Regions from separate parts of the Achromobacter sp. SD115 genome, predicted to be linked through region 2. Evidence: predicted binding sites of a transcription regulator. Region 2 holds the regulator's gene; the other holds the start of a gene.
The links. Region 2 encodes LexA, which represses DNA repair genes until DNA is damaged. Its sites were predicted from a motif close to ACTGTATNNNNATACAGT; they were not measured.

Region 1: recA (recombinase RecA) is a predicted target of LexA. The motif match lies at 10,403-10,420, and genes of this name have one in related genera.

What each region holds. Positions count from the first base shown of each region.
Region 1 is NZ_JADIJM010000004.1:135,273-146,812, reverse strand. Features, by position in the region: gene IPU70_RS07515 (DUF2889 domain-containing protein) at 1-140, opposite strand, end outside; gene IPU70_RS07510 (4'-phosphopantetheinyl transferase superfamily protein) at 221-787, opposite strand; gene IPU70_RS07505 (Pls/PosA family non-ribosomal peptide synthetase) at 784-4,767, opposite strand; gene metE (5-methyltetrahydropteroyltriglutamate--homocysteine S-methyltransferase) at 4,995-7,292, opposite strand; gene IPU70_RS07495 (LysR family transcriptional regulator) at 7,435-8,352, shown strand; gene recX (recombination regulator RecX) at 8,380-9,063, opposite strand; gene recA (recombinase RecA) at 9,199-10,260, opposite strand; gene IPU70_RS07480 (response regulator transcription factor) at 10,538-11,227, shown strand; gene IPU70_RS07475 (sensor histidine kinase) at 11,343-11,540, shown strand, end outside.
Region 2 is NZ_JADIJM010000001.1:353,208-364,747, reverse strand. Features, by position in the region: gene IPU70_RS01535 (M48 family metalloprotease) at 1-420, shown strand, start outside; gene tig (trigger factor) at 590-1,900, shown strand; gene clpP (ATP-dependent Clp endopeptidase proteolytic subunit ClpP) at 1,905-2,558, shown strand; gene clpX (ATP-dependent Clp protease ATP-binding subunit ClpX) at 2,660-3,958, shown strand; gene lon (endopeptidase La) at 4,218-6,668, shown strand; gene lexA (transcriptional repressor LexA) at 6,793-7,443, opposite strand; gene IPU70_RS01505 (amino acid aminotransferase) at 7,647-8,846, opposite strand; gene uvrB (excinuclease ABC subunit UvrB) at 8,922-11,066, shown strand; gene IPU70_RS01495 (low molecular weight protein-tyrosine-phosphatase) at 11,317-11,540, shown strand, end outside.

The sequences.
Region 1 (11,540 bases), on a different contig from region 2:
CGCTTGGGGAAATCGTACGCCTTGACGTCGATCAGCTCGGCTTCCAGGTCCCAGAGCCCGTCTTCGCGCGCATACGACTGCACGCGTATGGAACGCGTATGCAATGGTTGGCGAGGATAGTCCGGCGGTGGCAAGGGCATGCTGGGGGCCTGCGGGGCGAGATGCCTGCGCATGGTGCGTGGCAACAAAACCTTCAAAGTATAGCGCAGGCAGACTGCAATCAAGCCCCCTGCCCGGCGCCTGGAGCGCTGCCGCAGAGGGCAGCGGCGGCCCACAAGCCCTGGTGCCGGATCTGGCAGGTAAGCCTGGCGGAGGCCAGGTGCCGCTCGCGCTGCGGAGAGTACTCCTCCAGCCCGCGCCGGCAGGCTTTCAGGCGCGCTTCCAGCGCGCTCCAGGCCCGGGCGAAGACGTCTGCCCGGCCGCTGGGCGGACTGGCTGCCAGTTCGGCGGCCGCCCGCGGGCCGCAGTAGAGGGCCAGCACGTCGGCATCGCCCGGCCAGACCTGCGCGCCGGTCAGGTCCACGCCCGGCACGCCCTGCCGGGACAGGCCGCAAAGAATATAAGGGCCACAATAGGAAAACGAGCTGTGCCAGCGCGCGCCCCGCGGCATCCGCGGACCTTTGGAGGTTTCGGTCCAGTCCGGCGGCGTGGCCGGATCGCGCCGCGCCAGTTCCGCGGCCAGCCAGTCCCTGGCCGCCCGCCGCTGCGCCTGCCAGGGCGCCGGCAGGTGTAACAGCCACATCTCGACCGGCGCGCCCTCCCCGGTCAGCTTCAGGGCTGGGGTCACCGCTGCGTCCAAGGCGTGGCCGGGCTGCCGATCCAGGCCTGGCCCGCCGGAATGGCCTCGCCCTTGAGCACCAGCGTCAGCGGACCGAGACGCGCGCCGGTTTCGACCCGGGTGTCATACAGGATGGTGCTGCGCGGCCCCACGTTGACGGCGTCGCCGATGCGGACCAGGCCGATCTTCATTACCCGGTCTTCGAACAGATGGGTCTGCGGACCGGACCAGGCGTGCAGCACCGAGTCGTCGCCAATCGATACGCAGTCGTACTCGGTGATGTCGGTAGTGTCCATGAAGACCCGCTTGCCGATGCGGGCGCCCATGCAGCGCAAAGCCAGCGGCAGCCAGGGCGTGGCCCGCAGGAAGTTGAAGAAGTTCGGCACCGCGATGGATTCGTACAGGCTGGTGACCGCTTCGCTCTTCCAGACGAAGGGCGTCCACATCGGCTCGGCGCGCGGCCGGTAGCGGCCAATCAGCGTCCACTTCAGCGCCACCAGGAACAGGAAGGCGCCGACGCCGTACAGCACGCCGGCCAGCATCAGTTCGTCGAAGGCGGAGACGAAGCCTTCGCGCGCCGCCATGGGGATGACCTTCATCACGGTCAGATAGCCCACCGCGATCACCACGGCCAGCGGCAGGATCATCCGCATGCCCTCGACTCCCCCGCGCAGGATCTTGCGGCCCACGCTGGGCCGGAAAGTCAGGTGTGCCGGAAAGCCCGCGGTCTGCTCGCGCGCGGGGAGCGCCAGCGGCGGATTGCCCAGCCAGGTCTGGCCGCTGGCCATGCGGGCATTGGCCGGCGCTCGGCTCTGCACACCGATCAGCACGTCGTCGGGCAACACCGAGCCGTCCGGCACGTAGGCGCCATTGCCGACGAAACTGCGGTTGCCGATGACGGTGGGGCGCATGGTCATCCAGCCACCGTCGATCTCCTCGTCGCCCAGCATGACGCCATCGGCGATGAAGCTGTCGCGGCCCAGGGTCAGCATGTCGGGCACCACGCCCATGGCGGTGGAAATTTCCGTGCCGCGCCCGACCTTGGCGCCCAGCAGGCGGTACCAGTTGCCGGCGTAGATCGATGCGTACAGGCCGTGCAGCACGCTGAGGCTGGATTCCTGGATCTGGTTGGTCAACCAGCGCCGCAGATAAATCTGGCCGTACACCGGCCAGCGGCCGCTGGCCAGCCGCGGCAGCAGCGTCCAGCGCAGCAGCGCGGACACCAGCACCGTCAGCATCAGCAGCAAGGCGCTGGCGGGCAAGGCCAGCAGCAGATAGCTCAGGAAGGCCTGGGGCCAGGGCACACGCGCGCCCATCAGGTCCAGCCAACGCGCGTCGATCCAGTCGATCAGCACGAAGCTGGGAAACACTGGCATGAAGAACAGCGCGGCAATCAGCGTGCCGCCGCCCGCGTAGGCCACGCAGTCCAGCCGGGTCCAGAGGCCCTGGCGTCGGGGCCGCGGCGGCAGTTCGGGAGCGCGGGCCTGCGGATCGTGCCGCGCCGGCGCGCCGCTCCATATCTGGCCCGCCGGCACGCGAGCGCCCTGCGCCAGGGCAGACAGGCCGTCCAGCCGCGCGCCCTCGCCCATGGCCACGTCGCCCTGCAGCACCGAATAGGAACCGATGTAGGCGTGGTCCGCCAGCGCGATCGGCGCCACGCTCCACTCCCCGCCGAGTACCGAGAAATTCTCCAGATTCACCGCCGCGCCGATGCTCACGCCGTTCCCCACCGACAGCAGGTCGGGCGCGCGCACGGAAACGCGGCTGATGGCGGCGTCACGGCCAATGCGCGCGCCCAGCGCCCGCAAGTACCAGATCTGCAACGGGGAACCAGCCAGCAGGTGCGCGGGGGGTATGTCCAGGACCCGGTCCACCAGCCACCAGCGGTAAAACAGCCAACCGTACAGCGGGTAGCTGCCGGGCTTGAGCCTGCCCAGGATGCCCCATTTGCAGGCCACTGCCACGCCGAAGCTGAGCAGGTTGCACGCCAGGTAGCTGGCGATGGACAGCGCCACCGCGCGCCAGACCGAGTCGCCCTCGTCGCCCGTCCAATAGTGATACGTGAAGAACGGCGTCAGCCAGATCAGCATGCGCACGCCGATCAGCAGCGGCAAGGCTGCCAACTGCGCCAGGCCGCAGGTCCAGCGGCGCCACTCGGGCGCGGCCGCCGGATCGTTGCCAGTCCCGGCGACGCCTGCCGGTCCGGCCGCGGCCATTTCGGCCGAGGCCAGCGCATCCAGCCGGCCCGCCAGCGCGCCCAGGATGGGATGCTGGTACAGCTCGTGCATGGTCAGCGCGGAGAAATGCGGATGTTTGCGCAACGCCGACACCAGACGCGCGGCCAACAGCGAATGGCCGCCCAGGTCGCGGAAGAAATCGCTGGCCAGCCGCAGGGGCTGCCCCGGGAACAGCGGACGCAAGGCGTCGAACAGGGCCAGCTCGCCCGGCGTGACGGGCTCGTCGTCTTCGCCACTGGGTTCGGACACGGCGTCCAGTTCGCGCGCCTTCAGCGCCTTGCGGTCGATCTTGCCCGAGGTCAAGCGGGGAACGTCGGCCACCAGTTCGAACCGGGCTGGAATCATGTAGGCGGGCAAGTCCGCGGCAAGCGCGCCGCGCAGGACATGCGGGTCCAGCCGCGCCTCGCCCTCGGGCTTGAGGAAGGCCACCAGTTGTTCGATGCCCGCGAGATCGCGCAGTACCACGGCCGCAGCGCCCACGCCCGGCAGACGGTACAGGGCGGCCTCGATTTCCCCGAGCTCGACGCGAAAACCGCGCACCTTGACCTGGTCGTCGCTGCGGCCCAGGCAATGGATCTGCCCGTGCTCATCGATGCGTGCCAGGTCGCCGCTGCGGTACATGCGGGTGTCGTAATCGGCGCAAGGCCAGGGGTTCGCCAGGAATTTCTCGGCCGTCAGTTCGGGCCTGCCCAGATAGCCGCCGGCCACGCCGGGACCGGTGATGCACAGCTCTCCCACCTGCCCTTGCGGCAGCACCGCGCCGTCCTCGCCGCGCACCAGCATGCCGTAGTTGGGCAGCGGCGCGCCTATCGTCACGGGCTGGCCAGGCAGCAGCTCCGCCAGACTGGCGGACACCGTGGTCTCGGTGGGACCGTAGGTATTGAACAGGCGCCTGCCAGGCGTGGCCCAGCGCGGCACCAGGAAGTCCGGACAGACCTCGCCGCCCAGATTGACGATGCGCAGTCCGGGTACGTCGCGCGCGAACAGGGCGAGCAAGGTCGGCACTGCGTGCAGCACGGTGACGCCTTCCCGCACCAGGGCGTCCGGCAAGCCTTCCGGGTCGGTGGTCAGCATCTTGGGCGCGACCCACAAGGACGCGCCCACGAGATAGCTGATCCAGATCTCTTCGAACGACATGTCGAAGGCCACCGAGAAGCCCTGGTAGACCTTGTCTTCATGGCGCATGCCCAGCACTTCGTTTTCGCTGCGCAGGAAATGGCAGATGCTGGCGTGGCTGATGGGTACGCCCTTGGGCTTGCCGGTGGAGCCCGAGGTGTAGATGACGTAGGCGGGATGCTCGGGCAGCAGCCCGTCCCGTCTGCGCAAGGCGCCGTCCACCGGTTCCGACAGCGCCCAGGTGGTCCAGGTAGACATGCCGTCCAGCCGGACCTCGGCGCCCGCGATCAAGCCGTTGGCCCCCGCATCCTGCAGGCAGACCTGCATGCGGTCCGGTGGCGTATCCGATTCAAACGGCAGCCAGGCGGCGCCGGCCTTGGCGATGGCCGCCTGCATCACCAGCAGGTCCGCCCCGCGCGGCAGACACAGGCCCACGATATCGCCGGGCCGCACGCCGGCCTCGATCAGATGATGCGCGGCCAGGTCGGCGCGCTGGCCGAGCATGTCGTAAGTGAGAGTGTGATCCAGCCAATGAATGGCGACGGCGGCGGGATGCCGGCGGATCGTGGCTTCCAGAATGTCGGGCAGCGTCTCTGCGAGCAGCAGGTCGGGCCGACAGGGGCCTTGGAGAATCATAGGAACGACAAGGATCCAGCAATGGGATTTTGCGTATTGACCCATGCCGCGGAATTTCGTTCAAGCAGGATTGAAAAAAACATCGGCGCCGCGCCCAAGCTGTGGCTTGCAGCCATCACAGAGACCTTGCGGCTGCAAAGAAAAAACCCTGATCCGCGCGCGGCATGCGCGGATCAGGGTTGGCGCCGGACCCATGGAATCCGGCGGCGCTACGGCAAGCTGTCTGCTCAGGCCGCCTGGCGCAAGGCCCGTGCCGCCTCCACCATGCCAATCAGTGCGGCTTCGGTTTCAGGCCAGGCGCGCGTCTTCAGGCCGCAGTCAGGATTGACCCACAGGCGTTCCTTGGGCAGGCGGGCCGCAGCCTTCTCCATCAGGCCGACCATCCAATCCACTTCGGGCACATTCGGCGAATGGATGTCGTACACGCCGGGACCGATGTCGTTCGGATAGCGGAAGTCCTCGAAGGCCTTGAGCAGATCCATGTTGGAGCGCGACGTTTCGATCGTGATCACGTCCGCGTCCATGGCGGCGATGGATTCGATGATGTCGTTGAACTCCGAATAGCACATGTGCGTATGGATCTGCGTCTCGTCTCGCACGCCGGCGGTCGACAGGCGGAAGCAATCCACGGCCCAGTCCAGGTAGGCCTGCCAATCGGCGCGGCGCAGCGGCAAGCCCTCGCGGATGGCGGGCTCGTCGATCTGGATGACGCTGATGCCGGCGGCTTCCAGATCCACCACTTCGTCGCGCAGCGCCAGCGCCAGTTGGCGGCAGGTCTGCTCGCGCGGCTGGTCGTCGCGCACGAACGACCATTGCAGGATGGTGACCGGACCAGTCAGCATACCCTTGACCGGCTTGTCGGTCAGCGACTGCGCGTAGGACGACCAGCCCACCGTCATCGGCGCGGGACGGGCGACGTCGCCGAAGATGATCGGCGGCTTGACGCAACGCGAGCCGTAGCTCTGGACCCAGCCGTTCTTGGTGAAGGCAAAGCCGGCCAGCAGTTCGCCGAAGTACTCCACCATGTCGTTGCGCTCGGGTTCGCCGTGCACCAGCACGTCCAGGCCAACTTTCTCCTGGAAGCGGATGACTTCCTCGATTTCCTTGCGGATGGCAGTCTCGTAGCCCGAGTCCGTCAGCGCGCCCGACTTCCAGTCGCGGCGCAGCGCACGGATTTCGGCAGTCTGCGGGAAGGACCCGATGGTCGTGGTCGGGTAGGCGGGCAGGCCCAGCTGTTCTTGCTGGCGGGCGATGCGGCCGGCGAACGGCGCGCGATCGCGCGACACGGCGGCGGCGCCGGCCATGCGCTGGCCGACGGCCGGATTATGGATGCGGGTCGAAGAACGGCGGGCGGCCAGCGCGGCGCGCTGCCTGGCCAGGCCGTCCTGCGCGGCGGCTTGCGTTGCATTGTCCAGGGCGCGGCCCAGCAGGCTCAGTTCTTCCAACTTTTGCGCGGCGAAGGACAGCCAGCTCTTGAGTTCGGCGTCCAGCTCGGTTTCATGGGCCAGGTCCACCGGCACGTGCAGGAGCGAGCACGACGGCGCCAGCCACAGGCGATCGCCCAATTGCTGCTTGATCGGGGTCAGCGTGGCGATGGCGGCGTCCAGGTCAGTGCGCCAGATGTTGCGGCCGTCGATTACGCCGGCAGACAGCACCTGCTCGACGCCCAGGCCGGAAACCACTGCCGCCAGTTGCTCGGGCGCACGGACCAGGTCCACGTGCAGGCCGGCCACCGGCAGGCTCAGCGCGGTCGGCAGGTTGTCCTTCAGGCCGTCGAAATAGGTGGCCACCAGCAGCTTGACCGGGCTGGCGGACAACTGGTCATAGGTCTGCTTGAACGCATCGCGCCAGGCTTGCGGCAGATCCAGCGCCAGAATGGGCTCGTCGATCTGCACCCACTGCACGCCCAGCCTGGCGAAGCGCGCCAGCACTTCCTGGTAGACCGGCAGCAGCGCGGCCAGCAGTTGCAGCTTGCCCGCGTCGGCGGCGCCGGCGGCAAAGGCGTCGCCCTTGCCCTGGTACAGCCAGGTCAGCGGACCGGGGATCACGGGCTTGACGGCGTGACCCTGGGCCTGCGCTTCCTGGACCTGTTCAAACAGCGATTCGCGGGCGATGCGGAAGGTCTGGCCCGGCACCAGTTCCGGCACGATGTAGTGATAGTTGGTGTCGAACCACTTGGTCATTTCGCAGGCGGCGGCGGGCTTGCCCGACGGCGCGCGGCCGCGGCCCATGCGGAACAGCGTGTCCAACGTGACCGGCTCGCTGTCCTTCTGGCCGAAGCGGGCGGGCACGGCGCCCAGCAGCGTGGTCCATTCCAGGATCTGGTCGTACCAGGCGAAGTCGCCCACCGGCACGAACTTCAGGCCGGCGGCGGCCTGCAGCTTCCAGTGCTTGGCGCGCAGGTCGCGACCTGTCTGCTCAAGCGCTTCGGCGGTCTGGTGGCCGGCCCAATAGGCTTCAACCGCGCGCTTCAGTTCACGTTGCACGCCGATGCGGGGAAACCCCAAATTATGAATAATATTCATGACATTTCCACCGTTAGACAAAACTTGTTCAAGTAGAAGGCATTCTGAGGCCAAATCAACATGAATCAAAATCAATGTCTACATCCATAAAATGAAGAAATCTCATAAAATATGAGCTTATTTCCAGTTCCAGCAGTCACCCATGCTTGAAATCCGCCATCTTGAAACGCTCACCGCCATCCGCGACGGCGGCAGCCTGCAGGAAGCCGCCGAGCGCCTGCATCTGACCCAGTCGGCCCTGTCCCACCAGTTGCGCGACCTGGAAACCCGGTTGGGCACCCCTTTGCTGAACCGCCGCACGCGGCCGGCGCGACTGACGACGGCGGGCCTGCGGGTACTGGCGCTGGCGGATGAGGTGCTGCCGCGCATCCGCGCGACGGAACGGGATTTGCAGCGGCTGGCCGCTGGTCGCACCGGCCGGCTGCACCTGGCCATCGACTGCCATTCCTGCTTCCAGTGGTTGATGCCGGCGCTAGACGCCTTCCGCGCGCAATGGCCGGATGTGGCGCTGGACCTGTCGGCGGCGTTTTCCTTCGCCCCCTTGCCCGCCCTGGTGCGTGGCGACCTGGATCTGGTCATTACGTCTGATCCCCAACCGCTGGACGCAGTGGATTATCTGCCGCTCTTCAAGTACGAGTTGGTGCTGGCCGTGTCGGAATCCAATCCGCTGGCCGGCAGCAAGTTCGTCATGCCAGACCAGTTGGCCGACCAGACGCTCATCACCTATCCGGTGGACAAGCAGCGCCTGGATATTTTCACGGCGTTCCTCGACCCCGCCGACGTGGAGCCGGCCGCCATCCGCCGCGCGGAACTCACGCCCATCATTGCGCAGTTGGTGGCCAGCAACCGCGGCGTGGCCGCGCTGCCCAACTGGGCGCTGACGGAATACATGAATCAGGGCTGGCTGCGCCTGTGCCGGCTGGGTCCGCAAGGCGTGTGGCGCACGCTGTACGCCACGGTGCGCAGCGAGGACACGGACGCCTCGTATATCGATGAGTTTCTGACCATTACCCGAGACGTCTGCTTCAAGACGCTGTCCGGAATCAAGTCGGCAAAGTAAGGCGCCAGGCGCTTCGGGCCGAAACGCTCAGTCCTCGTCGCCGGCGCCCAGGATGCGGCAGATCACGTCATGCGCGAAGCCACGGCTGGCCAGGAAGCGGGCCTGTTTTGCGTAGGCCGCGCGGTCCTCCGGCTTGGCGCTGAAGCGCTTCTTCCAGACTTCCAGCGCGCGGTCGTACTCGGTAGCCCGCAGCTGTTCGCGCAATTCGGCGACCTGGTTGTCATCCACCCCATGCTGGCGCAATTCCTGCACGATGCGCGCCGCCCCTTGGCGCGACGCGCGCCGATGGACCAGGCTTTGCGCAAAACGTTCGGTGGACAGCCAGCCTTCTTTTTCCAGGGCGTCGAGCACGGCCTCGACTTCGGCCGGGTCCTCCGCGTAGGCGGCCAGCTTGCGCGCCAGTTCCTCGCGGGCATGCTCGCGCCGCGACAGATAGCCCACGGCCCGCATTTTCAGCGACGGCCCCTTGCGGGCGGACTGGCCGTCCGCATCCGGGCCGTCCCCCGCTGCAGCGGCGCGACGGCCGCGGCGCACACTGCCCGCTTCCGAACTGCGACTCCACTGGTCCGCGTCATCGCTGGATTCCGCATCCGGTTCGCGGCGCGCATCCGAAGTGCGGCGCAAGCCCTGGGGCTTGGCCACGGTTTCGAACTCATCGTCCAACTTGGCGCGCAGGCGCTCGGCAGACGCGGGCGGCGGTTTCCAACTCATGCGTTTCCTGCTTGCTATGCATAACGGCAGGCCCGTCCTGGCGCCTGCCGCAAGTATTCGGGCGACCCCGACGCGGGATGCGAGCCCTTCGCGGCGGACCTGGATCCGCCCGCGCAAGGCCCGTCATCGATCCGATTACTCTTCGGTGTCTTCCGCGGTCGGCACGAACTCGGCCGCACGGCTGACGATGCCCTGGTTCTCGCGGACGCGGTTCTCGATCTCGACGGCCATGTCCTTGTGCTCTTTCAGGTACTCGCGAACATTGTCCTTGCCCTGGCCGATGCGATTGCCGTTGTAGCTGTACCACGCGCCAGACTTGTCCACCACATTGGCGGCCACGCCCAGATCAATGATTTCGCCTTCGCGCGAGATGCCGGCGCCGTACATGATGTCGAATTCGGCCTGCTTGAACGGCGGCGCGACCTTGTTCTTCACGACCTTGACGCGGGTTTCGTTGCCGACGACCTCGTCGCCCTTCTTGATGGAACCGATGCGACGGATGTCCAGGCGCACGGAGGCGTAGAACTTGAGCGCGTTGCCGCCGGTGGTGGTTTCGGGGTTGCCGAACATCACGCCGATCTTCATGCGGATCTGGTTGATGAAGATGACCATGCAATTGGTCTTCTTGATGGTGGCGGTGAGCTTGCGCAGCGCCTGGCTCATCAAGCGGGCTTGCAGGCCGGGCAGGGAATCGCCCATTTCGCCTTCGATTTCGGCCTTGGGCACCAGCGCCGCCACCGAGTCGATGACGATCAGGTCGACCGAGCCCGAACGCACCAGCGCATCGGTGATTTCCAACGCCTGCTCGCCCGTGTCCGGCTGCGAGATCAGCAAGTCGGTCAGCTTGACGCCCAGCTTGGAGGCGTACTGCACATCCAGCGCGTGCTCCGCGTCGACGAAGGCGCAGGTGCCGCCGAGCTTCTGCATTTCAGCGATGACTTGCAGCGTCAGCGTGGTCTTGCCCGACGATTCCGGGCCGTAGATTTCGACCACGCGGCCTCGCGGCAGGCCACCGACGCCCAGCGCGATGTCCAAACCCAGCGAGCCCGTGGAAACCACCTGGATATCATGCGAGACCTCGTTGTCGCCGTAGCGCATGATCGAGCCCTTGCCGAACTGCTTTTCGATCTGCGAAAGCGCGGCGGCAAGCGCCTTGGCCTTTTCCGATGCGGCGGCCTTGGAGGTTTTGTCGTCCATGTAGAGTCCTGTCTGTAACGTATCTGGTGTCGAGGGGATTACGGGTCTGGCTGACCGGGTTCAGCCGGGTTTGCCGGGTTTGCCTAGCCCTGCGGTCCGGCGGGTGCTTTGAGCTACGGATCAGATTATGGCATCGGATTATACTGTACAAAAAAACAGTGTGCCAGTGTTTTGCACGTATACCCTGAGTGGCAAGCATGGCGCCCTATGCCAGAATGCAAGACGAATCCGGCGTTTTGTCCCCTTTGCGCCGCGGGGTCTTTTTTCACTGTAGCCCATGCGTATCCTGATCGCCGAAGACGACAGCATCCTGGCCGACGGCCTGTCCCGTTCGTTGCGCCACAACGGCTACGCCGTGGATGCGGTGCGCGACGGGCTGGCGGCCGATTCGGCCCTGGCTGCCCAGGCGTTCGACCTGCTCATCCTTGACCTCGGCCTGCCGCAACTGGCCGGGCTGGAAGTGCTGCGCCGCCTGCGCGCCCGCAACTCCGCCCTGCCGGTGCTCATCCTGACGGCGGCCGACAGCATCGAGCAGCGCGTCAAAGGCCTGGACCTGGGCGCCGACGATTACATGGCCAAGCCCTTCGCGCTGTCCGAGCTCGAGGCCCGCGTGCGGGCCCTGACCCGGCGCGGCGCGGGCGGCGGCGCCACCATGATCAAGCACGGCCGCCTGCTGTTCGACCAGACCGGCCGCGTCGCCATGGTCGACGACCAGACCCTGGACCTGTCGGCGCGCGAAGTCAGCCTGCTCGAGATCCTCCTGACGCGCAGCGGCCGCATGGTCAGCAAGACCCAGCTGGTCGACCACCTGTGCGAATGGGGCGAAGAGGTCAGCACCAACGCCATCGAGGTCTACGTCCACCGCCTGCGCAAGAAGCTGGAACCCAGCGGCGTGAAGATCGTGACCGTGCGCGGCCTGGGCTACTGTCTTGAGCGGGACCAGGGTGCGGCGTACCTCGCAAGCTGAAGCGGCGCCGCCGGAAGCGCTGAACCAGGAAGCACTGGACGTCATGCGGGCGGGGGCCAAGGGCCCGAGTTTCGCGCCGCCGCAGCGCTCCCTGCTGGGCGAGATCCTGGACTGGATGCTGGCGCCGCTATTCCTCCTGTGGCCCATGAGCGTGGCCATCACCTATGTGGTGGCCCAGAACATCGCCAATGTGCCTTATGACCGCGCGCTGGCCAACAATCTGCATGTCTTGACCCTGCAAGTCCACGCGCAGGACGGCCGGGCCGTGCTGAAGATGACCGACACCGCGCGCGAGGTGCTGCACGCCGACGAG
Region 2 (11,540 bases):
TACAGCGGCCTGATGGACATGATGACCGACGATGAAGTGCTGGGCGTGGTGGGCCACGAAATCGGCCACGTCGCGCTGGGCCACAGCAAGAAGGCAATGCAGACCGCCTACACGGTTTCCGCCGCGCGCGACGCCGCCAATGCGGCAGGCGGCGCTACCGTGGCCGCGCTGAGCTCGTCGCAACTGGGCGACCTGACCGAGAAGTTCATCAACGCGCAATTCTCGCAATCGCAGGAAAGCGCTGCCGATGATTATTCCTTCGACCAGTTGCAGGCCAAGGGTCTCAATACCCGCGGCCTGGTGACGGCCTTCCAGAAGCTGGCCGAACTGGACGGCGGCAAGAGCGATATGATGAGCTCCCACCCGTCCTCGGCCAAGCGTGCGCAGCACATCGAAGAGCGCATCGCCAAGGCCAAGTAAAGCGTCCGTACAGGCGTTTCTCCTCCCATCCCGGGTGGAAAACGGGGCGCGAGTATCCGGACTTATCCGGGTGCTCGCGCCCCTTTGCGTCAGGGGTCCGGAAGTTTCCGGTAAAATGCCGCGTTTATCCGCCCGTCATCTCTTTATCTCTCGGAAAATAGGTCTTTTAATGCAGCCTGTGGTTGAAACCCTCTCCGGCCTGGAGCGCCGTGTTGATCTGGCCGTCTCGGTGGCCGACGTCGAAAAGGAAGTCCAGGCGCAATTGAAGCGCGTGGCGCGGACCGCCAAGGTCCCCGGCTTCCGTCCTGGCAAGGCTCCGCTTGCCATGCTCGAGCGCAGCCATGGCCCCGGCATCCGCTACGACGTGATCAATGGCCAAGTTGGCCGTGCCTTTGAACAAGCCGTCGACGGCGCCAAGCTGCGCGTCGCTGGCGCCCCGAACCTCGAACCCAAGACCGACGGCGTTGCCGACGACACGCTGGCGTTTACCGCCACGTTCGAGGTCTATCCCGAAGTCGCCGTGCCCGACCTGTCGACCCTGGCCGTGACCCGCTACGAAACGGCCGTCACCGACGCCGAAGTGCAGCAAACGCTGGATGTCCTGCGCAAGCAGCGCGCCACGTTCGAAGCCCGTGAAGGCCGCGCCTCGCAAGACGGCGACCGCGTCACGCTGGACTTTGCCGGCACCATCGACGGCGTGCCGTTCGAAGGCGGCAAGGCCGAAGATTTCCCGTTCGTGCTCGGCCAAGGCCGCATGCTGCCGGAATTCGAGGAAGCCGCCCGCGGCCTGAAGGCTGGCGAAAGCAAGGTCTTCCCGCTCAAGTTCCCCGATGACTACCAAGGCAAGGAAGTCGCCGGCAAGACCGCCGAATTCACCATCACCGTCAAGGAAGTGGCTGAAGGCGTGCTGCCTGAACTGAACAGCGAATTCGCCAAGTCCCTCGGCCAGGCCGAAGGCGACGTCGAAAAGCTGAAGGCCGACATCCGCAGCAACATCGAGCGCGAAGTCAAGGTCCGCTCGGCTGGCCGTACCAAGTCCAGCGTCATGGACGCCCTGGTCGAAGCCGGCAAGTTCGATGTGCCGAAGGCCCTGGTCGACAACGACGTGCAAGGCCGCGTCGCCGCTGCCCGCGAAGAGCTCAAGCAGCGCGGCATCCCGAACGCCGAGTCCGTGCCGATCCCGGCTGAAGCCTTCGCCACCGAATCCGAGCGCCGTGTGCGCCTGGGCCTGCTGGTGTCGGAACTGGTCAAGCAAGCCCAGCTGCAAGCCAAGCCCGAGCAAGTTCGCGCGCGTATCGAAGAGTTCGCCGAGAACTACGAACAACCCGCCCAGGTTGTCAGCTATTACCTGGCTGACCGCCAGCGTCGTGCTGAAATCGAGGCTATCGTGCTGGAAGACAATGTCGTCGCGCACGTGCTGGAAAAGGCCAAGGTCACCGAAGAGAAGGTGCCTTTCGATCAGTTGATGGGGATGGCGTAACACTATGCAGAGATTCACCGATTTCTATGCGGCAATGAATGGCGGGTCTTCGGTGACCCCCACCGGCCTGGGCTACATTCCCATGGTGATCGAGCAGTCGGGGCGCGGCGAGCGCGCCTACGACATCTATTCGCGTCTGCTCCGCGAGCGGCTCATTTTCCTGGTGGGCCCGGTCAACGACGCAACGGCCAACCTGGTCGTGGCGCAGTTGCTGTTCCTGGAATCGGAGAATCCTGACAAGGACATTTCCCTGTACATCAACTCGCCCGGCGGGTCGGTGTATGCGGGAATGGCCATCTTTGACACCATGCAGTTCGTCAAGCCGGACGTGTCCACCCTGTGCACCGGCCTGGCTGCCAGCATGGGCGCGTTCCTGCTGGCCGCAGGCAAGAAGGGCAAGCGTTTCACCCTGCCCAACTCGCGCATCATGATTCACCAGCCCTCGGGCGGCGCCCAAGGGCAGGCTTCGGACATCCAGATCCAGGCTCGCGAGATCCTGGACCTGCGCGAACGCCTGAACCGCATCCTGGCTGAAAACACCGGCCAGACCATGGAACGCATCGGCATAGACACGGAGCGTGACAACTTCATGTCGGCCGAAGATGCGGTATCGTATGGACTGGTGGACAAGGTGATGACCTCCCGTTCGGAAGGCTGACTTCCAGGTTTGATCTGACCCGCTGCCATCATGTTTGAGTAAGCGCATGCGCTAGGCTATGTTCCAGCCTGGCGCATCTTTACCTGAGATACGAAAGAAATATGCCTGAAAAAAAGGGATCGGCAGACGCAAAAGTGCTGCATTGCTCGTTTTGCAATAAAAGCCAGCATGAAGTCCGCAAGCTGATCGCGGGTCCGTCGGTATTCATCTGCGATGAATGCATAGACTTGTGCAACGACATCATCCGCGAGGAGGCGCAAGCCACCGCGCGCGCGGCGATTCGTTCCGAACTGCCCACTCCGGCTGAAATCAAGACCTTCCTCGACCAGTACGTCATCGGGCAGAACTCGCCCAAGCGCATGCTGGCCGTGGCCGTCTACAACCATTACAAGCGCATCCGCCACGGCGAGATCAAGGGCGACGAAGTCGAGCTCTCCAAGAGCAACATCATGCTGATCGGCCCCACCGGGTCGGGCAAGACGCTCCTGGCCCAGACGCTGGCGCGCATGCTGAACGTGCCCTTCGTCATGGCTGACGCCACCACGCTGACCGAAGCCGGTTACGTGGGTGAAGACGTCGAGAACATCATTCAGAAGTTGCTGCAGAACTGCAACTACGAAGTGGAGAAGGCGCAGCGCGCCATCATCTACATCGACGAAATCGACAAGATTTCCCGCAAGTCCGACAACCCGTCCATCACCCGCGACGTGTCGGGCGAGGGCGTGCAGCAGGCCTTGCTGAAGCTGATCGAAGGCACGGTTGCTTCGGTGCCCCCGCAGGGTGGCCGCAAGCACCCCAACCAGGATTTCGTCCAGGTCGACACGACCAACATCCTGTTCATCGTGGGCGGCGCCTTCGACGGACTGGAAAAGGTCATCCGCGACCGTACCGAAAAATCGGGCATCGGCTTTTCGGCCTCGGTGCGCGCCAAGTCGGAACGCGGTGTGGGCGAGCTGTTCTCCGAAGTCGAACCGGAAGACCTGATCAAGTTCGGCTTGATTCCCGAGCTGGTCGGCCGTCTGCCTGTGGTCGCCACCCTGGACGAGCTGGACGAAGCGGCCCTGGTGCAGATCCTGACCGAGCCCAAGAACGCCTTGCTCAAGCAATTCCAGAAGCTGTTCGCCATGGAAGGCGCCGAGCTCGACGTGCGGCCCGCCGCTCTCAAGGCAATCGCCCGCAAGGCGCTGCGCCGCAAGACAGGCGCGCGCGGCCTGCGTTCCATCATCGAGCAGGCCCTGCTCGACACCATGTATGACCTGCCTTCCCAGGGCAACGTCAAGCGTGTGGTGCTGGACGAGGGCGCCATCGAAGGCGAGGGCAAGCCATTGCTCATCTACGCCGACGAGGACGCGGCTGCCGACAAGCCAGAACGCGGAGAAGTCCGCGATGCCGCAGCCTGATATTTCAAGAAAGCCCGTTCCTGTAACGGGTTTTTTTGCCTAAGGCGCATTCCCGGGTGCAAACACGCTTTTCCCGCAGGCGCGAGGCTTGCATACTGAGAGTGCCGCCCCGGGGTTTTTTCCAGCCTTTGGGTTATCCGGGCGCCGAGATCTTGAATTTTCGGCTATTGTTCCCATAACAGACGTAACCGACGTGAATGGTCCGGGTATACCCGGGTCTCCCGTCCCCGATACGCCGAGTCATACCGAGGAACCTCCTATGTCTGCCAGCCAGACCCTGCCTTCCGACCCGATCGACCTGCCTTTGCTCCCACTGCGCGATGTCGTGGTGTTTCCGCACATGGTCATCCCGCTGTTCGTCGGCCGTCCGCGCTCTATCCGCGCGCTCGAGGTTGCGATGGAAGCGGGCAAGAGCATCATGCTGGTGGCCCAGAAATCCGCCGGCAAGGATGATCCCACCCCCGAAGACGTCTACGAGATCGGCTGCGTAGCCGGCATCCTGCAGATGCTCAAGCTGCCCGACGGCACCGTCAAGGTGCTGGTCGAAGGCACGCAGCGCGCCCGCATCAACAGCATCGAAGACGCTGATTCGCACTTCACCTGCCAGGTGAGCCCGATCGAACCGGATGCCATGCAAGGCTCCGAGACCGAGGCTCTGCGCCGCGCCATCGTGGCTCAGTTCGAGCAATACGTAAAACTGAACAAGAAGATCCCCCCGGAGATCCTGACCTCGCTGGCTGGTATCGATGATGCCGGACGCCTGGCCGACACGATCGCCGCGCATCTTCCCCTGAAGCTCGAGCAGAAGCAGAAGATGCTCGAGATTGTCGGCACCTCCGAACGCCTCGAAGGCCTGCTCACGCAACTCGAAACCGAAATCGACATTCTCCAGGTCGAAAAGCGGATTCGCGGGCGCGTGAAGAAGCAGATGGAAAAGAGCCAGCGCGACTACTACCTGAATGAACAGGTCAAGGCCATTCAGAAGGAGTTGGGCGAAGGCGAAGAGGGCGCGGACATTGAAGAGCTCGAAAAGAAGATCATCGCTGCCCACATGCCCAAAGAGGCGCGCAAGAAGGCCGATGCCGAGCTCAAGAAGCTCAAGCTCATGTCGCCCATGTCGGCCGAAGCCACCGTGGTGCGCAATTACATCGATACGCTCATCAACCTCCCCTGGAGGAAGAAGAGCAAGATCAACAATTCCATCAGCAACGCGGAAACGGTGCTGGACAACGACCACTATGGTCTGGAAAAGGTCAAGGAACGGATCCTGGAATACCTTGCCGTGCAACAGCGCGTGGACAAGGTGAAGGCGCCCATCCTGTGCCTGGTCGGCCCTCCTGGCGTGGGCAAGACCTCGCTCGGCCAATCCATCGCCAAGGCCACGAACCGCAAGTTCGTGCGCATGGCGCTGGGCGGTGTGCGCGACGAAGCCGAAATCCGCGGCCATCGCCGTACGTACATCGGCTCCATGCCTGGCAAGATCGTCCAGAACATGTCCAAGGTCGGCGTGCGCAATCCCCTGTTCCTGCTCGATGAAATCGACAAGCTGGGCATGGATTTTCGTGGCGACCCCTCGTCGGCGCTGCTCGAGGTGCTGGATCCGGAACAGAACCATACGTTCCAGGACCACTACATCGAAGTCGACTTCGACCTGTCCGACGTGATGTTCGTGGCCACCAGCAACACGCTGAACATTCCGCCGGCCCTGCTGGACCGCATGGAAGTGATCCGCCTTTCCGGCTACACCGAGGAAGAGAAGATCCACATCGCCCGCGACCATCTGCTGCCCAAGCTGCTGAAGAACAACGGCGTGAAGGATAGCGAATTGTCGGTCGACGACAGCGCGCTGCGCGACATCGTGCGCTACTACACCCGGGAAGCCGGCGTGCGTGCGCTCGAGCGCGAAGTGGGCAAGATCTGCCGCAAGGTCATCAAGCAATTGCTGACCCAGAACGATCGCGCCAAGGCCGAAGGCAAGACCGTCGAGGTCAAGCCGGTCAATGTCACGGGCGAGAACCTGAGCGATTTCCTGGGCGTGCGCCGCTACACCTTCGGCATGGCCGAAAAGGAAAACCAGATCGGTCAGGTTACCGGCCTGGCCTGGACCGAAGTCGGCGGCGACCTGCTGACGATCGAAGTCGCGGACATGCCGGGCAAGGGCGTCATCCAACGCACCGGTTCGCTGGGCGACGTGATGAAGGAGTCGGTCGAAGCGGCCCGTACGGCGGTGCGTTCCCGCGCCCGCCGCCTGGGTTTCGCCGACAGCGTCTTTGAAAAGCACGACATGCACGTGCACGTGCCGGAAGGCGCGACGCCCAAGGACGGTCCGTCCGCCGGCATCGCGATTACGACGGCCATGGTGTCGGCCTTGTCGCGCATCCCGGTGCGCGCCAATGTCGCCATGACGGGCGAAATCACGTTGCGCGGTGAAGTCCTGCCCATCGGCGGCCTGAAGGAAAAGCTGCTTGCGGCTCACCGTGGCGGCATCAAGACGGTCTTGATTCCGGAAGAAAACGTCAAGGATTTGGCGGAGATCCCGGACAACGTCAAGAACCACCTTGAGATCGTGCCGGTGCGCTGGATCGACAAGGTGCTGGAAATGGCTCTGGAGCGCCTGCCGGAGCCCCTGGCCGAGGAAGAGGCCGTCAAGGAACCCCTGGTGGCCAAGCCTGCCGAACCCGGCTCGACCGATCCGGTACTCAAGCACTGATGAACGCCTGGAGGACGCCGCCTGCAGGTGGCGTTTCTCCAAAATAGGGCCTTCAACAAAAAACCCCGCCAAGAAAATCGGCGGGGTTTTTTTTATGCAGTGCGCGGACGCGGAGCGCCAGGGTCTAGTGCAAGGCGTGTGTGCGGATCAGGCCTACGGCAATGCCTTCCAACGCAAAATCCTGGCCGGCTTCGACCACGATGGGTTCGAAGTCTGGGTTTTCGGGCAGGAGTTCGATGTGGCCGTTCTGGCGCTGCAGGCGCTTGACCGTGACGTCGTCGCCCAGGCGGGCCACCACGATCTGGCCGTTGCGGGCCTCCGAGGCTTTTTTTACTGCGAGCAGATCGCCTTCCAGGATGCCGGCGTCGCGCATGCTCATGCCGCGGACCTTGAGCAGGTAGTCGGGCGCCTGGGCGAACAGGTTGGGGTCCACGCCCACTTCGCGTTCGACATGTTCGGCGGCCAGGATGGGGCTGCCTGCGGCGACGCGGCCGACCAGGGGCAACAGCAATTGCGCTAAACCCGGCATCGGCAGCGAGCTCTGCGTGGAGGCAGGGGAGGCGTCTTTCAGGCGGATGCCGCGGGAGGCGCCCGCCGTCAGTTCGATGGCGCCCTTGCGCGCCAACGCCTTGAGGTGATCTTCCGCTGCATTGGGGGAACGGAAACCCAGGGCCAGGGCGATTTCGGCGCGTGTCGGCGGGAAGCCGGTACGTGCGACGGTCTGCCTGATGAGGTCCAGGATTTGTTGTTGGCGATCAGTGAGTTTGCTGGCCATGGCGATGATCCGGTGCTAGCGGACTGTACATATATACAGCGCCATTCTGGGGGACGCAGCGCAAAAAAGCAAGCCGGCCCGAGCCAAAAGAAAAGGCCGGCCCAAGCCAAAAGAAACTGCCGGCTCGAGCCAAAAGAAAAACGGGACCCGAAGGTCCCGTTCCTGGCGGCAGGCCCGGACGGGCCTGCGCACGGCAAGCGGCCTTAAAGCACTGCTGCGATGCCCTTGGCGACCTTGTCGATGTTGCCGCTGTTCAGCGCGGCGACGCAGATGCGGCCGCTGGACACGGCGTAGACGCCATGCTCTTCGCGCAGGCGGTCCACTTGCGCGGCGGTCAGGCCCGAGTACGAGAACATGCCGCGCTGCTGCAGCACGAAGCTGAAGTCCTGCTTGCCGCCGTGTTCCTTGATCTTGTCGACCAGCTGCTTGCGCATTTCGCGGATACGGTCGCGCATGCCGGCCAGTTCCTCTTCCCACATGGCGAAGAGCTCAGGCGTGTTCAGGACCGTCGACACCACCGTGCCGCCGTGCGTGGGCGGGTTGGAGTAGTTGGTGCGGATCACGCGCTTGAGCTGGCTCAGCACGCGTGTGGCTTCGTCCTTGCTGCCGGCCACGACCGTCAGCGCGCCCACGCGTTCGCCGTACAGCGAGAACGACTTCGAGAACGACGAGCTGATGAACATGGTCAGGTCCAGATCGGCGAACATGCGCACGACCGAGGCGTCTTCGGTCAGGCCATCGCCGAAGCCCTGGTAGGCGATGTCCAGGAACGGGACCAGCTTGTTTTCCTTGACGACGGCGGCGATCTGCTGCCACTGGTCGGCGGTGGGATCGACGCCGGTGGGGTTGTGGCAGCAGGCATGCAGCACGACGACGGTCTTGGCCGGCGCGGCCTTCAGGTCGGCCAGCATGGCGTCGAAGTTCAGGCCGCGGGTGGCGGCGTCGTAGTACGAATAGGTGCCGACCTCGAAACCGGCGCGCTCGAACAGGGCGCGGTGGTTCTCCCAGCTGGGATCGCTGATCAGGACCTTGGAGGTCGGCAGCAGCTGACGCAGGAAGTCGGCGCCAATCTTCAGCGCGCCGGTTCCGCCCAGGGCTTGGGTGGTCAGCACGCGGCCGGCGGCGGCCAGTGCCGAGTCCTTGCCCAGCAGCAGGGCTTGCGCGCCGGTGTTGTAGCCGGCGATGCCCTCGATCGGCAGGTAGCCGCGGGCGGCGGCGGCCTCGATGCGGGCGGCTTCGGCCTTGCGCACCGCGCCCAGCAGGGGAATGCGACCCTGATCGTCGTAGTACACGCCCACGCCCAGATTCACCTTACCGGGACGCGTATCAGCGTTGTATTGTTCGTTCAGGCCAAGAATGGGGTCGCGCGGCGCGAGTTCGACGGAATCGAAAAGGGTGCTCATGGGAGTCTGATGAGGTGGGTGGACGCAGTACGGGCTGCTGTGGATAATGAGGGGTTTACCCTGGAAGAGTCTAGCATGCCTAAGAGCGCAATAGACCCGATTACGGCGGGGGCTGTGGCCAACCCAGCAGTGACCCCGGCAGTGACCCCGGCGGCCGATCCCGCGGCGGCATTGACCGTGGCGGATCCGTCCGCGCCAGGCCCCGGATTCATCGACTTCCCGGGCAGTCCGTTTCATCTGTACCAACCCTATCCGCCGGCGGGGGATCAGCCCACCGCCATTGAAGGGCTGACGCAGGGGGTAGAGGACGGCCTGATGTTCCAGACGCTTTTGGGCGTGACGGGCTCGGGCAAGACCTACACCATGGCCAACGTGATCGCCCGCATGGGGCGCCCGGCGCTGGTGCTGGCTCCCAATAAGACGCTGGCCGCCCAGTTGTACGCCGAGATGCGGGAGTTCTTCCCGAAGAACGCCGTCGAGTACTTTGTTTCGTATTACGACTACTACCAGCCTGAAGCCTACGTCCCGACGCGCGACCTGTTCATCGAGAAGGATTCGTCCATCAATGAACATATCGAGCAGATGCGGCTGTCGGCGACCAAGAGCCTGCTGGAGCGCCGCGACACCATCATCGTGGGCACGGTGTCGTGCATCTACGGTATCGGCAACCCGGGCGACTACCATGCCATGGTGCTGATCCTGCGCGCTGGGGATCAGATCGCCCGCCGCGAGATCCTGGCGCGCCTGGTCGCCATGCAGTACACGCGCAACGACGCCGAGTTCACCCGTGGCGTCTTCCGGGTGCGCGGCGAGACGATCGACATCTTCCCGGCGGAAAGCCCGGAACTGGCGCTGCGCCTGACGCTGTTCGACGACGAAATCGAAAGCCTGGAACTGTTCGATCCGCTGACTGGGCGCATCCGCCAGAAGCTGCCGCGTTTCACCGTCTATCCCGGTTCGCACTACGTCACGCCGCGCGATACCGTGCTGCGCGCCATCGAAACCATCAAGGAAGAGCTGCGCGAACGCGTCAAACGCTTCGTCGACGACGGCCATCTGGTCGAGGCCCAGCGGCTGGAGCAGCGCACCCGTTTCGACCTGGAAATGCTGCAGGAACTGGGGTTCTGCAAGGGCATCGAAAACTACTCCCGCCACCTGTCGGGCGCGGCGCCGGGCGAACCTCCGCCTACCTTGATCGACTACCTGCCGTCCGATGCCCTCATGTTCATCGACGAAAGCCACGTCACCATCGGGCAGCTGGGCGGCATGTACCGCGGCGACCGTGCGCGCAAGGAGACGCTGGTGCAGTACGGCTTCCGGCTGCCCTCGGCGCTGGACAACCGGCCCTTGAAGCTCGAGGAGTTCGAGGCCCGCATGCGCCAATGCGTATTCGTATCGGCCACACCGGCTGCCTACGAGAAGGAACATACCGACAACGTCGTGGAGCAAGTCGTCCGGCCTACCGGCTTGGTGGACCCGCTGGTCGAGGTTCTGCCGGCCCGCACGCAGGTGGACGATCTGCTCGGGCAGATCAAGGCGCGCGTCTCGCAAGCTGAGCGCGTGCTGGTTACCACCCTGACCAAACGCATGGCCGAGGACCTGACGGACTTCCTCGGCGAACACGGGGTGAGGGTGCGCTACCTGCACTCGGATATCGACACCGTGGAGCGTGTGGAAATCATCCGCGACCTGCGCCTGGGCACCTTCGACGTGCTGGTAGGGATCAACCTGCTGCGCGAAGGATTGGACATTCCCGAGGTCTCGCTGGTCGCGATCCTGGACGCCGACAAGGAAGGCTTCCTGCGCTCGGAGCGCAGCCTGATTCAGACGATCGGACGGGCGGCGCGCAACCTGAACGGCCACGCCATTCTCTATGCCGACCGCATCACGGATTCGATGCAGCGCGCCATGGAGGAAACCAGCCGCCGGCGCGCCAAGCAGCAGAAATTCAACGCCGATCATGGCATCACCGCCAGGGGCGTGCAGAAGGCCGTGCGCGAACTGATCGATGGTGTGGTCGCGCCGACGCAGCACGATGCGCTCGAGGCGGCGGTGCCGGCCGAATTCCTGAAGGACGAAAAGGCCTTGGCGCGCGAGATCAAGCGCCTGGAGAAACTGATGATGGACCATGCGCGGAACCTGGAGTTCGAGCAGGCTGCGGCCGCTCGCGATGCCTTGACCGCGCTGAAGCAGCGGGTGCTGCTGGATGGGGCGGTGTAGGGCGCGCTAATGTATCTTGTTGTTTCTATTGCCTGACTGATTGCTGAATTGATCAAAAATCTGTTGCGTTGCAATCAAGCTGTCGCAAACAGACGGATTCCCCGGGTCCGGTGTTCAAGCGCTGGATCCGGATTAAATCATAAGTATCTGATTTTTATGAATTAATAATGGGTTTGCATTGGCCCAACCCGAATCTCGCAGGCGCAAAAAAAGCTTGCCTTATCTCGGGTTTTCCCGCACACTTACTTCCATGATGACCAAGGTACTTTTCGTTTGCATGGGCAATATCTGTCGCTCGCCGAGCGCAGAGGGCGTGTTTCGCCATTTGGTGAACGACGCGGGTTTGGGCGATGTGGTTCGCATCGACTCCGCGGGCACGCACGCGTTTCACATCGGCGAGGCGCCTGATGCCCGGGCGCAGGCCGCAGCGCGCAAGCGCGGCTACGAGATCACGCACTGCGAAGCGCGTCAGGT